Regions from separate parts of the Bifidobacterium thermophilum genome, predicted to be linked through region 2. Evidence: riboswitches for the same ligand, from Rfam matches in the RefSeq annotation. Region 2 holds a riboswitch; the other holds the start of a gene.
The links. Region 2 has a riboswitch for thiamine pyrophosphate ahead of thiM (hydroxyethylthiazole kinase). Riboswitches for the same ligand answer to the same signal wherever they lie in the genome.
Positions count from the first base shown of each region.

Region 1: linked by a shared signal. The riboswitch ahead of thiD (bifunctional hydroxymethylpyrimidine kinase/phosphomethylpyrimidine kinase) and the one ahead of thiM (hydroxyethylthiazole kinase) in region 2 are both predicted to bind thiamine pyrophosphate.

Region 1 covers NZ_PCGX01000008.1:171,627-179,301, reverse strand. The annotation lists gene CQR48_RS03485 (GTP pyrophosphokinase) at 148-831, shown strand; gene thiD (bifunctional hydroxymethylpyrimidine kinase/phosphomethylpyrimidine kinase) at 978-2,615, opposite strand; TPP riboswitch at 2,607-2,696, opposite strand; gene CQR48_RS03475 (DMT family transporter) at 2,768-3,730, shown strand; gene CQR48_RS03470 (Bax inhibitor-1/YccA family protein) at 3,750-4,631, shown strand; gene CQR48_RS09395 (hypothetical protein) at 4,748-4,870, opposite strand; gene CQR48_RS03465 (hypothetical protein) at 4,867-6,975, opposite strand; gene CQR48_RS03460 (GmrSD restriction endonuclease domain-containing protein) at 7,121-7,675, opposite strand, start outside.
Region 2 covers NZ_PCGX01000007.1:198,406-206,080, reverse strand. The annotation lists gene CQR48_RS02785 (hypothetical protein) at 1-1,048, opposite strand, end outside; gene CQR48_RS02780 (acyltransferase family protein) at 1,045-2,385, opposite strand; TPP riboswitch at 2,623-2,731, shown strand; gene thiM (hydroxyethylthiazole kinase) at 2,721-3,683, shown strand; gene thiC (phosphomethylpyrimidine synthase ThiC) at 3,893-6,646, shown strand; gene thiD (bifunctional hydroxymethylpyrimidine kinase/phosphomethylpyrimidine kinase) at 6,643-7,509, shown strand.

The sequences.
Region 1 (7,675 bases), on a different contig from region 2:
AACCGCCGATTGTATCGTCCGGTCGGCACACCGCCGGCGTGCCCGAACACCCGGCATGTCGCCGTGGTATCCGACACGTCCGGGGACCTCACGCTATCATGGTCAATCGTGATACTTGACCGACATAACCGCATCAATATTGGAGAGATGAAAGCGCGGCTGGGCGATTTGAAACTCGGCGAACAGTTTCCCGCGGAGGAGATTACCGAATTCATCGACCTCATGCAGGTCTATGAAGGCGCGATGTACGAAATCAGCACCAAGCTGGAAATCCTTGACAGCGAATTCCAGGTGCGATTCGCCCACAATCCGATCCATCATATGGAACGGCGATTGAAATCGGTGGATTCCATCCTCGGCAAACTGCAACGCAAATCACTGCCAATCAATACCCGGTCAATCAAAGACAACCTGTTCGATGTCGCCGGTATCCGCGTGATTTGCAACTACCGCGATGACGTGTACTCGGTATCGAACTACCTGTCGGCTCAATCGGATATCCAAGTGCTGCGCGTCAAGGATTACATCAAGAACCCCAAGCAGAATGGCTATCGCAGTCTCCATGTGATTTACGCCGTGCCGGTATTCCTGTCCTCGGGGGCGCATTACACGCCGGTCGAAGTGCAGTTCCGCACCATCGCGATGGATTACTGGGCGAGCCTTGAACACCAGTTGCGTTATAAATCCGACCTGCCCGACGCCAAACTCGCCGAACATTCGCAGACCCTGCTCGATTGCGCGCGTAGTCTGCAGAACATCGAAGCGCAGATGCAGGGCATTCACCGCGATATCACCGGAGCCCCGCGTGTTGAGGAGGCTCCGCAGGCCTGACGTCTCGCGTCTTCGCAGAATCCCGAAACATCAGGTGCGTCCCGCTTGCCGACAAGGCGCACCAGATGTTCTTCCCGGCGCATAATGTCAATACCATCGTGGGGCGCCGGACCCCTGGGTCTCAAGGCCTTGAGACCCCAAATACCCTAGAATCCCAGCGCAGGTCTGGTCAGTCCTTGTTCAAAGAAGCGGAATTCATGCTCCGACGAAACGAGCGCCGCATGCATCATATGCTCATATTCGTCAATCGATGCTTCGGCGGCAAGCCGGTCGCAGATCTGCACCTCGCGCAGCGTGCTCTCGGTGAATTCCGGGTCGGAATACATGCGGATCCACTCGCCGAAGGGATGCGTCTCAACGTCGATATGCTTCTCGCGCACCTGCTCGCGCATTTCCTTGCCCATGGCGGCGTACAGCCAGAAACACGGCATGACCACAGCGGCAAGCCGGGCATACGAGCCGGAATCGGCGACCCGATGCTCGTGGCCGATATAGGCCGCGGTCACCTCGGAGCGGGAAGTGCCAGACGGGTCGAATCCATGCTTGACATACCAGTTGTGGTGGAACATTACCTCGGAATCCACACCTCCGGAAGCCGCCTGTGCGAAGAACACCCGCTCGTCCAGGCGGTCGGCACGCGAGGAGGCGAGCGCCAGCAGCGACGTGTAATCGGTCAGATAGATGTCGTCTTGATGCAGGTAGAACGCGAAATCCTCCAATGACAGCGTGGCATCCACCATGCTGGTGATGAAGCGCATGCCGTGAATCCGTTCGCGGATGGGCCGCACACGGTTCCAGTAGTCGGCGCTGAAGCGCAATCCGGTCGGCGCGTGCTGCCATGTGAAATCGACTGGCCCGTGCCCTTTGCCCACGTGCAAACGGTCGGCGGCGGCGATTGCCCCGTTCATCCACGTTTTCGCACGGCGTGCGGCCTGCTCCCATGTGTCGCATTGCGGGCGCAGCGCGGCGAGCGTGCTGGACAGGGTGTCCCCCGTACCGTGGACGTTGTGGGTGCGCACCGCACGGCCTTCGATACGCGTGGTGCGCACCTCGCCCTGCCCGTCGGACGGTTCGGCGAGTATGTCGGTGCTTGACGCGCCGCCGGCGAGCGCGAGCGCACCGCCTTTGGCGTATACGGCGACGCCATAGCGCTTACATACCTCGCGTGCCATGGATTCCAGCGTGTCGATATCCGCTGCTGGCTGGTCGGCGTCGGCGAGTGCGGCGAGTTCCGGCACATTCGGCGTGATGATGTCGGCCATGGGGATGATGTCGCGCAGGGCCTGTTCGGCTTGCTCGGTGAGCAGGGCGTCACCGGATTTCGCGTACATGACCGGGTCGAGGACGACTACCGGTTTGGCGATGCCCTCGTCACGGTAATGCTGCTCCAATGCGGTCAGCCACCCTTTGACCGCTTCGACGAGTTCGGGGGTGCCGAGCATACCGATTTTCATCGAGTCGATGATTGCGTCGTCGCTGACCGCATTGAGCTGTGCGACAAGGAAGTCCGGCTCCATGTTCACGATGCTGGTCACGCCCTGAGTGTTCTGTGCGAGGACGCTGGTCATGGCCGCATACCCGAACGCTCCTTGTGCAGTGAACGCTTTCATGTCCGCCATGGTGCCGGCGCCGCCGATCGGGTCTGAACCTTCGATGGACAGGATTCTCAGCCGGGATGGCGCGTCTGCCGCGCGCTCCCCCGCGGCCTCCAATTGCGCGAGCGCCGCCATGGCGCCGGTGACGCTCGGGGTTTCATTTGATTGCTGGTATTGCGGCTCACTCATGCCGGACATCCCTTCGCTAGTGCTGACTAGATCAGGTTCAACGGGTGTGTTCTCAGCCTGTCGGCACCCCGTGTCACCGGCAATCCACCATAGCCGACCCCACGGTCAATGCCGCCCTGCACACGTCCGCTCGGTTCGGATATGCTGGAATCATGCGAGAGAATGAGAAACGACGCCGTATCGTCGGCAGTGCGTTGTTGCTGCTGACATCCCTGATCTGGGGATTCGCCTTCGTCAGCCAAGTGCAGGGCATGCAATCGGTTTCCCCGATGTTCTTCAATGCGATCCGATTCACCTTGGGCGCCGTGTCGCTGGCGCCCGTGCTTGTCGTGATGTCAAGGATTCAGGCGGGGCGAGCGGCAACGCGGCAGTCCCCGAAAGCCAGCCGCGGCACTGTAGCGGTATGGTCCGCGGTGTGCGGGCTGATTTTGTGGGCCGGCGCCACCTCGCAGCAATACGGGATCCAATTGAGCATGTCCGCCGGGCATTCCGGATTCGTGACCGCCTTGTATATCGTGCTGGTTCCGGTGCTCGGTCTCCTGTTCCTGCATCGGCGGATCCACATGCTCACCGTACTGGCGATTATTGTGTCGATAGTCGGGTTCTATCTGCTGTGCGTCACGGACACGATCCGCGGCATCGGGGTGGGCGATCTGGTGCTGCTGGCGAGCGCGGTGTTGTATGCCACGCATATTCTCGTCATTGATCGGGTGGGCGGCAGGCTCAATCCGATTGCATTGTCGCTTGGCCAGTATCTGGTGGTCTCGCTGCTCAGCTGGGTGTCGACATTGGTGTTACACCAGGTGGATTGGCAGGGTGCGCTGGCCTGTGCGGGCGCGCTCGCGTACGCGGGCATCATGTCGGTGGGCGTCGCATACACGCTGCAGGTGGTCGGGCAGCGGGTTGTTCCACCATCGCAGGCCTCGATGATTATGTCGTTGGAATCGTTCTTCTCAGCTGTCGGCGGAGCGCTGATCTTGCATGAGACGATGTCGGGACGCGGATATGTGGGCTGCGCCATGATTTTCCTCGGCACGATTCTCGCCCAAATCGATCCGGAACATCTGATCAGACGATTTTCTCCAGATGATTCCCAGCAAAAGACCATAGAATAATCGCAAGAAAGGAGCAATCATGACCTACGATCAGCAGCCCCAGAATCCTTCACCTCAACACATCCAATACCAGGCCGACGGACAGGGACAGCCGCAGTATAGCCAGCCACAGTACGGCCAACCGACCGCGCAGCCACAGGCCGTCTACTATCAGTCCCCTGCCGGCGCCGGCGCGAGCGCAGAATATGCAGCCCCAGCTTCGGCCATTCCCGCCCAGGTCGCGTCAGTCACCGAACATGCGGAACGGACCTCAATGATCCGCACCTACGCCGAAATGACTGCCGGTCTCGCGGTAACAGCCGTGGTGGCGGTGCTCACTCAGACCTTCGGACTGCTCAACAGCTTCCTGGCGGCCACCGGCAGCCTAGGTTGGATCGGTCTGATGCTCGTGCAGATTGTCATGGCCATCGCCATCGGCAATCGTGCGATGAATCTCAAGGCGGGGGCCGCACGCGTCCTGTTCTACCTATATGCCGCGTTGATGGGCTTCACGTTGAGCTCGATTTTCATGATCTACGACCTTGGCTCAATCGGAACGGTTCTTGCGCTGTGCACCGGGTTCTTCTTCGTGCTGACCATGCTGTCGCTGACCATGCGTTCCAGTCTGTTGAAAGCCGGTCCCATTCTTCTGGCCGCGCTCATCACTTTGATCGTCGGTGAATTCGTCATCATGCTCGTCGCTCCGGGTTCGACTGGAATCATGCTGATTTCAGCAATCGGCGTGCTCATCTTCGCCGGGCTGACCATGTACGACGCACAGAAAACCCGTGTCCTGTTCGCACAGTACGCCGGACAGCCTGAAGCAATCAAGAGCCTGTCAATCGTATGCGCGTTGAATCTGTATCTTGATTTCGTGAATATGTTCCTGTATCTACTGCGTCTGTTCGGAAGCCGCGACTGAGCGGATTGCTGTGCTGTGCGGTGCATACGCCGCACAGCACGTCTGATGATTATCGCATTCAGGCCCGCTCCCCTCATCAGGGACCGGGCCTGAATCATATGTCATGTGCGCATGCGTCAGCGCGTCGAGACGAAGGTCGGGAACACCTCGTCGATTACCGCCGCCCCCTTTTCCTGAGCGGACTGCGCATAATCGAAACGCAACGTGAGTATCGACTGCTGGGTGACGATCTCCTTCACATATGTGATGGTGCCGTTCTCCGCATAACTGCACACATGATGTCGCCGGACAGCAGATGGTAGGACACGCTGTGCCCGGAAGCGCAGGCGGAGTATTCGCTCGAGACCGTGGCGCCGGTCGTATTCGATGCGCCGGAAACCTTGATGGTCATGCCGATTGAATCGTCGGTGAAGGTTCGTGTCGCGCCGTTATCGGTTTCCTCATGCCAGACGTAGCCGTCGGGGATGGACACCCGGTACCCCATCGCATCATTCGTGTACACGCCCGCCGGAGACGGTGTGGCAGCTGCGGATGGTGATGACGACGAAGCCGATGCCGATGCGTCAGCCAACGGAGATGCAGACGCTGAGGCGCTGGCTGTGGCGTTCGCAGACGGTTGGGTCGCCGATGTGCCATGATGGCGTGTCAGCGCAAACACGATACTCGCGCACACCAACAGCGCGACAACGACCACGATGATAATCGCGGTGCGCGCCGGAGTTGTGGCTTTGCCTGTTGCGGGCGATTCCGCCGGACGTGCGGCCTTGACTCGGCTGTTTGCCGCATTCCGGTTTGTCTGCGGTGCTTCGCCGTTGGGCCGGTAGGCAGGCTGATTCGCGTCGGCGGGGATGGCGACGGTCGCTTCATTGTCGCCTGTGGGCTCCTCAGTGACAGGAAGCTGCCCGGTGGTGTCGGCTTCGTCAGACGGCAACGGCTCTTCCGCGCGTGCCTCTCCCTCGCCGGATTGCTCGAATGCAAACGGGAACTCATTCGTGGACTCGTAAATCGCCGCGGTGCGTTCCGTCATTTCAGCCGGCGGGATATTGTACGGCAACGGGCCGGTTTCCGTACCGATGGCATCGCGGTCGATGACCTGGGTCGGTTCGTCGCTGTCGGATTCCTGTGTGTCGGGCACCTGCGTGTCGGAGTATAGGACATCAGACGACGCGTCGAATGACGGTGCGTCGGATGGGGTTTCAACCCGCTCATCCGATGTCAGGGCACCATCCGGTTGCGCGGGTTGCGCTGCTGACATCTGTTCGATTGACGGGCATTGCGCCGAGACGGACGAAGAGGATTCCTCATCGTCTGGCGTATGACCGCTGTCCGGGGAAATCTTCCGATTCTCCTCGGTTTGTTCGGTTTCCATGGCCTCAGTGGATTGCGAGGATTGGGGTTGTTCGGAAGTCCCGGAAACCCTGGAGTTTTCCATCACTTCCGACTCTTCCGGTTGTTCGGAAACTTCCGGTTGTTCCGTAATTTCCGATTGCTCCGAGGCTTCCGCGGTGTCGGGGTTTCCCGCAAGGTCCGGGGTCTGCACGGTTTGCGGGTTCGTGTCTGCACTGTCCTGTGCAGCCGGCTCCTCCCCGCCTCCCGTATCGTCATCGTTCAAGTCCTGAACGGTATCCGGGGTATCACCCGTGCCGGGTATGTCGTTGTCGCCGGAAGCTTCGGATACATCATCGGCCGCGTTGTCAGCCTCGTCTGGGGATTGCGCAACCGGCTGATGGTCGGATTGCTGTTGCGACGACGTTGTGGATTGCTCTTCGGCATTGTCGGTGTTCAGACTCCAGATTCCTTCCGGCAACGACGGGATTCCCCACGTATCCGACGCCCAATCGAGCGCGAAATGGTAGTCCTTCTTCGCGGCTTCGGTCTGTGCAGGCTCCGCAGCCGACGTATCGACTTCCCCTGAGGCGGACAACCCCTGCCCCGCGCAATCTGACGATTGGCCATTTTCGCGTGCATCCCCCTGAGCGTTCCCCGAAGCGGCATCCGAATGCGCTCCATCAACCGTCCCGACGGCGCTCTGTGCGGCACCCGGACGCGTTTTGGCGTGCGGAATGACCGAATGGGCGGACGCGGCGAGCGCGGCGAGATCAGCCGACCCGTTGATGGCGGCCATCTGCGCCTGCTGGATGTATTCACGCCGCGAAATCGGGCGCGTAGGTTGTTCTTGGGCGTCATACGACGACGCAGGCTGCATGCGGCGCGGAATCGCCTGTGTCGGCGTGTCGGATCCGCGAGGGTCCGGGCCTTCGAGCGTACCACCGCAATTCATGCAGATATCCCCGTCGTAAAAGACCTCAGAACCGCAATGCGGGCAATATCGTATGACGCTCATCTGCTCAATGTCCCTCCGCAACCATCATCATCAATCGCTTCCAACCCTAGCCCATGCCGTGCCTTTGGACGCCACGGAATCTGAAGTCGGCACAGATTCGCCGCACACCGCCGCGGGCGACCTGGCGAAAACGGGATTCGGGGGCTCAGCCACGCATACGGTATTGCTTCCAGATATCAGCCAAGCTGGTGCCGTCACTGCGTTTCCACACGTTGAGCCCTTGGCTGCCGCCGCCTACCGCGCGGGCGGCCGCGGTCGGTGTGGTGTACTCCTCGCCGTTTTCCAGACGCATTGTGCCTTGCGGAGTGATTTCCGCTTTCCACAGTTCGCCTTTGCGCGGCCGTTTCCATTCCAGCTGTTCGCCTGCGGTCAACAGCCCGGCGCGCAATACCGCGGCGATGGTCACCCGGCGTGAAGTCCTCACTCGCGGTTCGTCAGGCTCATCGGCCACATGCTGATTGGGCTGTGTGGACGCCGGCAGGATTTCCTGATGGTCATACGGAATCCGCCAGTATTGGGCGATGAGCTCAACGGTCTCCTGTTGGCGGCCGGCAAGCGTCTGCGGCGTACAGGTGACGATGTCTTCCAGCTGGCGGGTCAGCGGGAAGCGTTTGGACGCGCTCATGGTGAGCATCCGGTCGCGGCGTTCGCGGAAGGATGTCACGTGTTCCAATTTCGTGTTGTTCGTCTGGCTCAGCGC
Region 2 (7,675 bases):
CTAGGATGATCCCTTCATGATGAGCAGCAAAATACCGTACTCCCAGCACACTCATCATCGCATACGGAATGATGAGAAGACCAAGTTCTCCGCGCCGATAGGCAAGATGGAAGAACACAGCCCAGACAAGACAGGAAAAGACGGCCATCATTGCCCACTCCCATGCCGATATGGAGGCGAAACACATCATGACGTCCGAGAACACCGATGTAAACATCATCTCCGAAGGCAGGCACAACCAGAAGCGAAGCACCATCTGCCAAGTACTCGGCAACGGGGAATCCACAAGCAAATCTAATCCACTATCGTACGTGTTGGGTCTCGGCCAGACGAGAGCGGTGATCCCCAGGCCAACAGCAAGCAACACCAACCAACCCGCCAGACGAGGTTTTGAGCCCATCAACACACCGCGTATTCCGTGTTGGCGCCATACGCGCCACACCCATACCATTGTGATGCTGCCGGCGAGCACGACACCATACGAACTGCACAAGCAGAGCAGCACCAACGAGCCAATCAGCCGCCAAGGGTGGTCGTCGCGTTCACGCCATGACAGTCCTGCCAGCAGCATAGCAGCGTGCATCAGCGCGTAGGGGCGCGACGTCACTCCATCCTGAAAACACACGAAATATGTGAACGGCAAGATGATACGTAGCACTTTCGGCAATCCTGAACGGAATATCAACAGCCATACAAAGAAAACCGCCGTCATCAATTGAATGCTCTTGATTCCCCACTCGTATGGCACGCCAAGACGCGCAGGAATCGCCAGCAACAGCCACCAGAACGGCGGATGCCCCTCGTAATGCGGGCGCACCAGCAACAAATCATGCCATGAGCAGTCACGGGCCATCAGCCACGATTGCGCTTCGTCGAACCACGGTTCATGGAAGCACATCACCGTGATGACGACAGCGATATACGCCGTCAACACTCCAACATGAAGAAGATTCTTCGGAACGGCAAGCCACTTGCGGATGCGGTGCGTGCGACGCGCATCAGTAGACCGCCGCGAGACCGGTACGCTTCCTTCAACAGCACTACTCACGATGCCCGTCCTTCCGTGTCGTGTACATCATGCATGATTCCCTTCACCGGTTGAAGCGACGCACGCAACCACTGCGCGACCTCACAGCTGCACAACCAGTCATAGACAGCATCAAACCAAGTGTTGTAATGTTTATCGATGGTCATCGCGAACAACAACTGACGAAGAATATCAATGATTGTGCCGAACACGACAATACACGCAATGACAGCGATGAGCATGGCAATAGGAGCACGCCAGGTTCTAACCTGTTCCAAAGGGAACATCTCCGACCACAACAGGTTGCGCAACACAGCATTTTCATGCAACACATAGACACCAAACATCGCCGATGCCACGGCGTTGATTCCGATAATGTGTCGATGACAACGAACAGCCAACGATACAAGGCCAAACGCCACCAGCAACACAGGAAGCTTTCCTTCCCCGGTCAAAAACAGATGATCGATGTTCGTATAACTGTGGTTTCCCGTATATCGGAATGCAAGAACGCAAGAAGCGATATGGACAACAAAAATCAAACACCCTGCCGCAACCATCAGCCATGCCGTGGAAGGTGTTATCTCACGCAAATACCAGCGATAATACGACAACAAGATGTATAAATATATGAAATATATGAAACTCCATGTCGGAAACTCCCACGTTGCATAACGCGTCAAACCATATGCAATACCCCAAACCGCAAACATCACCAATGCCAAACGAGCGTGCCTACTCGGGCCGATAGCACGCAACGCCGCCGTGACAAACGGATATAGCAGCAAGAACATAATGTACGCCGTCGCATACCACAAAGCATTCGAAGAAATCGGGAACAGATTGCCTACGATATCGTCTACCGACAGCAAGGCGTTCGGCACGAGAATACGATATTCTGCAAACAGAATAATGTTATACATCAGCACTTCAAGCTCAAGATAACAAGCTTTTCTCAATGACGAGCGGAACGTAGGCGCTTCACGTTCGCATAAATACCAGGCAGAGATGAGAAAGAAGATGGCAACACCGGTTTTCCCCAACGGACTCAGGGATAACGCCCAGAGATCAAACGCCGACGATCCAAGAGCAACGTTATGTACTGCCGTACCATTCCAGCATGAGTGATACGCAACAATCATCACCATGGCGATGATGCGTAAGGCTTCAACGCCCGACTCACGGTTTCTCCACCGTCGGACCACAGGACTGAACGGTGAAGCCGAAGCGGTATCGCGCGATGACGAACGCGGTTCTTTGCGCATTGTGGCAGCGTGCGTTTCAGCATGCGTTTCAGCATGCATTGTGCAATCCTCGGATACCCTCTTGTGCACATTGTCGGCCAGATTCAACGCCATGCCTTCTTCTTCTCTCGTTCGCTCCCGCTCTCACGCTCTCCAGTACGGCACGCTCTACCACGTTGGAATCACGTGCCAAAACTATGCTCAATGACAGCAATCCCGACATTAGGATGCAATCGTTGTCATTAGTACACACTGTACAACATGCCAACAACCGGCGAGCGCAGCGTGCCATACACCATGGGAGCCGGAATACGCACCCGTGTCCACAGGCATTCCTACGATAATTTCCATAATCCAATGCAGGGGAGCCCAGCCGCGAGGCCGGGCTGAGAAAGGCATCGTGCCTGACCCTTAGAACCTGTTGGTTAGAACCAGCGTAGGGAGCAATGATGAGCACAGACGCATCACCAGACACCAGTGGCAACTCGTCCATCGTTGACGACGCCAAGCGATTCAGCGCGCATACCGAAGCCACGCCGCTCGCCGCCGACGATCACCAGCGTGAGCTGATCGCCCAAGCCGTGGACAGCGTGCGGGACACCACCCCGCTCGCCCAGTCATTCACGAATTTCGTGACCATCAACCTTGTCGCCAACGCGCAGCTCGCCGCAGGAGGCACCGCGGCCATGAGCTACCTGCCGGACGATATCATCGACACCGCGGCCATCGCCAAAGCCACGTATATCAATGTCGGCACCCTGCTGCCATTCTTCAAGGACGCTCTGGGCAACATCGCACGCTCATTGCACGCCGCGCAACACCCATGGGTGCTCGACCCCGTGGCCGCCGGAATCGGCAGGACACGTTCCGCTATTCTCTGGGCTTTCCGCTCCGCTCCCCCGACCATCGTGCGGGGCAACGCCTCGGAAATCATTGCGTTGGCGGGAATCTGGGATCTCAACGTCCCATCCGCCGGCGCGCACACCGACACCACCAGACCGGCCGGTGTCGAGGCGGTGGATGATGTGGACAGTGCACGTGATGCCGCCGTCATTATGGCCCGGTATTTGCGCGGATACGCTCCAAACCACCGTGCTGCGGTCGCCGTGTCCGGCGCAACCGACCTCGTGACCGATGGCGATACCGTCTACCGGTTGCCCGGCGGCAGCCCGATGATGACCAAAATCACCGGAGCGGGATGCTCGCTCGGAGGCGTCACCGCCACCTATCTCGCCGTAACCGATCCGCTTACCGCCGCATTGACCGCGAGCGCCCTGTACAATCGCGCCAGTGAGGAAGCCGAGCGGGCCAGCAACGGTCCAGGCAGCTTCCAGACCGCATTCCTGGACGCCCTGTGGAGCACCACTGCGCAGACGGTCTCCCAGTCCCCGATTACCGCTGAAGCCGCCTGACCGGCTCGCTGCATCGCATCAAGACGTCTTGCAGATCGCCGGAGCGTACTGTCCGGCAGTTCATATGCAAACGTAACCATACCGCCGCGTGATATCACCATGCCATATCTGGTATCAAGCGAATGAATCGTTCGCATGACCGCCAGTACCAAGCGATGAATGAACACACCTCGGGGTCCACACCGGCCCCCATCAACAGAAAGAACACCATGACCAACCCAACCAACCCGTACCCCTACGCTTCCATGCGCGACAGCTTCGACCTGACCGCCTACTGCATCCTCGGATCACAAGACACCAAAGGCCGGCCGGTCGGCGACATCGTCGACGACGCACTGCAAGGCGGAGCAACGTTCATCCAACTGCGCGACAAAACCGCAGACGCCAAACAGTTGACCGAAACCGCACGCGATATCGCACAAATCATCGAAGACAACGGCAAGTCCGACACCGTCGCATTCGTCATCGACGACCGTGTAGACGTAGTCTGGCAGTGCCGCAACCTCGGTATCAAAGTCGACGGCGTACACATCGGACAAGACGATATGGACCCCCGCGAAGCACGACAGCTGCTCGGCGACGACGCCATCATCGGATTGAGCGCGGAAACCGAAAGTCTCGTCAAACTCATCAACGAACTGCCCAGCGGCTGCATCGACTACATCGGCGCCGCACCGCTGCACCCCTCAACCACCAAGCCCGAAGCCATCGTCGTCGAAAATGACGGCAGCAAGCATTTCCTGAGCATCGATCTCATCAACACCATTTGCGCCGCCAGCGACTATCCGGTCGTCATTGGCGGAGGCGTGACGCTCGCCGACATGCACGATTTGGCAGCCTCCAAAGCCGCCGGCTGGTTCGTGGTCTCAGCAATCGCCGGGGCTGAGGACCCGAAAGCCACCACCCAAGCGATGGTGGATGCGTGGCGCAGCGTACGCGGCAGCGGACATCACGGATACGCGGCGCGCACCATCTCGAGCGCACCGGCAGCGGGGACAACATCTGTGGGGGACGCTATTGAGGTGGCGGACGGCAATTCGCCCGCCACCTCACTTAACTGTTCACAAGCCGCCAAATCCGGCAACTTCACCAACGCGAAAGCCGCAAAGGAAGCCGCACGACTCGCCAAACAGCAGCGCGTTGACATCGCCGCACGCGGCTGCACGCAACGCGACAAGGCACACATCCGCAAAACCGAACGCGTCCATTTCGAGAACGAATCGGGCAGCTACGACCTTGACGTGCCCTACACCGAAATCAAACTCTCCGACACCCCCGGCGTCGGCCCGAACCCGCCGTTCCACGATTACAACACCGAAGGCCCCTCATGCGACCCGAAAGAAGGGCTCGCGCCACTGCGCCTCGACTGGATCCGCGACCGAGGGGACGTCGTCGAATACGAAGGCCGCGAGCGCAACCTCGCCGATGACGGCAAGCGCGCGGTCAAACGCGGCAAAGCGACCAAGGAATGGCGTGGACGCAAGCATAATCCATTGAAAGCGGCAGGGCATCCGGTCACGCAGATGTGGTATGCGCGGCACAACATCATCACGCCGGAAATGCGCTTCGTCGCGGCGCGCGAACATTGTGACACCGAGCTCGTCCGTTCCGAACTTGCAGCCGGTCGTGCCGTCATGCCTTGCAATATCAACCATCCTGAAGCTGAGCCGATGATCATCGGTACGAAATTCCTCACCAAACTCAACGCGAATATGGGCAATTCCGCGGTGTCGTCATCCATCGACGAAGAAGTGGACAAGCTCACGTGGGCTACCAAGTGGGGTGCGGACACGGTCATGGACCTGTCTACCGGCAACGACATCCATACCACCCGCGAGTGGATTCTGCGCAACTCCCCCGTTCCGATCGGCACGGTGCCGATGTACCAGGCGCTGGAAAAAGTCGAGGATGATGCGACCAAACTCAGCTGGGAACTGTTCCGCGACACCGTGATCGAGCAATGCGAGCAGGGCGTGGACTACATGACCATCCATGCGGGTGTGTTGCTGCGTTACGTGCCGCTGACCGCGAACCGCGTGACCGGCATCGTCTCGCGCGGCGGTTCAATCATGGCGCAATGGTGCATGCAGCATGAGCGGGAAAGCTTCCTGTACACGCATTTCGACGAATTATGCGATATCTTCGCCAAATACGACGTGGCCTTCTCGCTCGGTGACGGTCTGCGGCCCGGAAGCCTCGCGGATGCGAACGACGCCGCCCAGATTGCCGAGCTCATGACGCTCGGCGAACTCACCCAGCGCGCATGGGATCATGACGTGCAGGTCATGGTCGAAGGACCGGGGCATATCCCCTTCGACACAGTGCGTATGAACATCGAAATGGAGCAGGCGATCTGCAAGGGCGCGCCGTTCTACACACTCGGCCCGCTGACCACCGACACCGCCCCCGGCTACGACCACATCACCTCCGCGATCGGCGGCGTGGAAATCGCACGCTACGGCACCGCCATGCTCTGCTACGTGACTCCGAAAGAGCATTTGGGCCTGCCGAACAAGGATGATGTCAAGCAGGGGGTCATCACGTACAAGATCGCCTGCCACGCGGCGGATATCGCCAAACACCACCCGCACGCGCAGGACCGTGACCTCGCGATTTCGAAGGCGCGTTTCGAATTCCGCTGGCTTGACCAGTTCAACCTGTCGTATGATCCGGACACCGCCATCGCCTACCATGACGACACGCTGCCTGCGGAACCTGCGAAAATGGCGCATTTCTGCTCGATGTGCGGGCCGAAGTTCTGCTCGATGGCGATTTCGCAGAATATCCGCAAGAAGTACGGGAACGCAGCGGCGCAGGAGCGCATTGTCGCCGGGGTCGACTCGCGCGGCGGCGCGGCAGGCGTGCAGGTTGGCGCGAATGTGAGCGGTGTGAAAAATGCTGACGATGGCGATGCCCAGACCGCTACAGGTGTCGCCGCCGCTACCGAAGGAATCCACGCATGAGTGACACATTGCCGGTGCAAGCGCCTTCGCACGATTCGCTCAGCGGATCAGCGAAGCATGCAACCGAGACCCTGCCGGCCGTTCTCACCATCGCCGGCAGCGACTGCTCCGGCGGCGCAGGCATCCAAGCGGACCTGAAAACCATGCTCGCGTGCGGGGTCTACGGCATGAGCGCCATCACATCCATCACCGCGCAAAACACCCAAGGTGTCAGCGCGGTCGAAGACGTGAGCCCCGGCATCCTCGCCGCCCAGTTGGATGCTGTATACACCGATATTCCGCCTGCCGCTACAAAAATCGGCATGGTATCCAACGCCCGGCTCATCGAAGTAATCGGGGATGCGCTGCGAACGTATCAAGCCGCAAACGTCGTGCTTGACCCGGTCATGGTTTCTTCCAGCGGAACACGGCTGCTCGACGAGAACGCTGAAAGCGCCTTGACCGGCCTGTTCGGACTGTGCCGGCTCATCACCCCGAACATTCCCGAAGCAGAAGTACTCTGCGAACTGGCTGCCGGCTCAATCGACACCCCGGATGCGATGGCGGACGCCGCCAGACGCATGGCTGCGCGCTACGGATGCGCGGTCTTGGTCAAAGGCGGGCACAGCATGCAGGGCGCAAACGACGTGGTGGCCGAACCGGACGGTGACGTGACTTGGTTCCGCGGCGAGCATATCGACAATCCCAACACACACGGGACTGGATGCACGCTTTCGAGCGCGATTGCGAGCGCACTGGCACGAGAAGAGACATTGACGTCGGCGATTCGCGACGGCAAGGCTTACCTGACCGGTGCCATCGGCGCGGGACTGGATTTGGGTCACGGTTCGGGGCCTATGGATCACGCGTGGCGATGGCGGTGACAGCGGAAGTGACGACAGAGGTGCGACAAGCGTGATCTGACAGTGACAATGACGATGATGGTGACGATGACCGCGGCTGTGGCCTCGGCAATGTCCTCGACAGTGGCGAGCGTTCCTCGTCATCGTGACCGGAGATAATCGATATCGACAATAATCAACAACAATC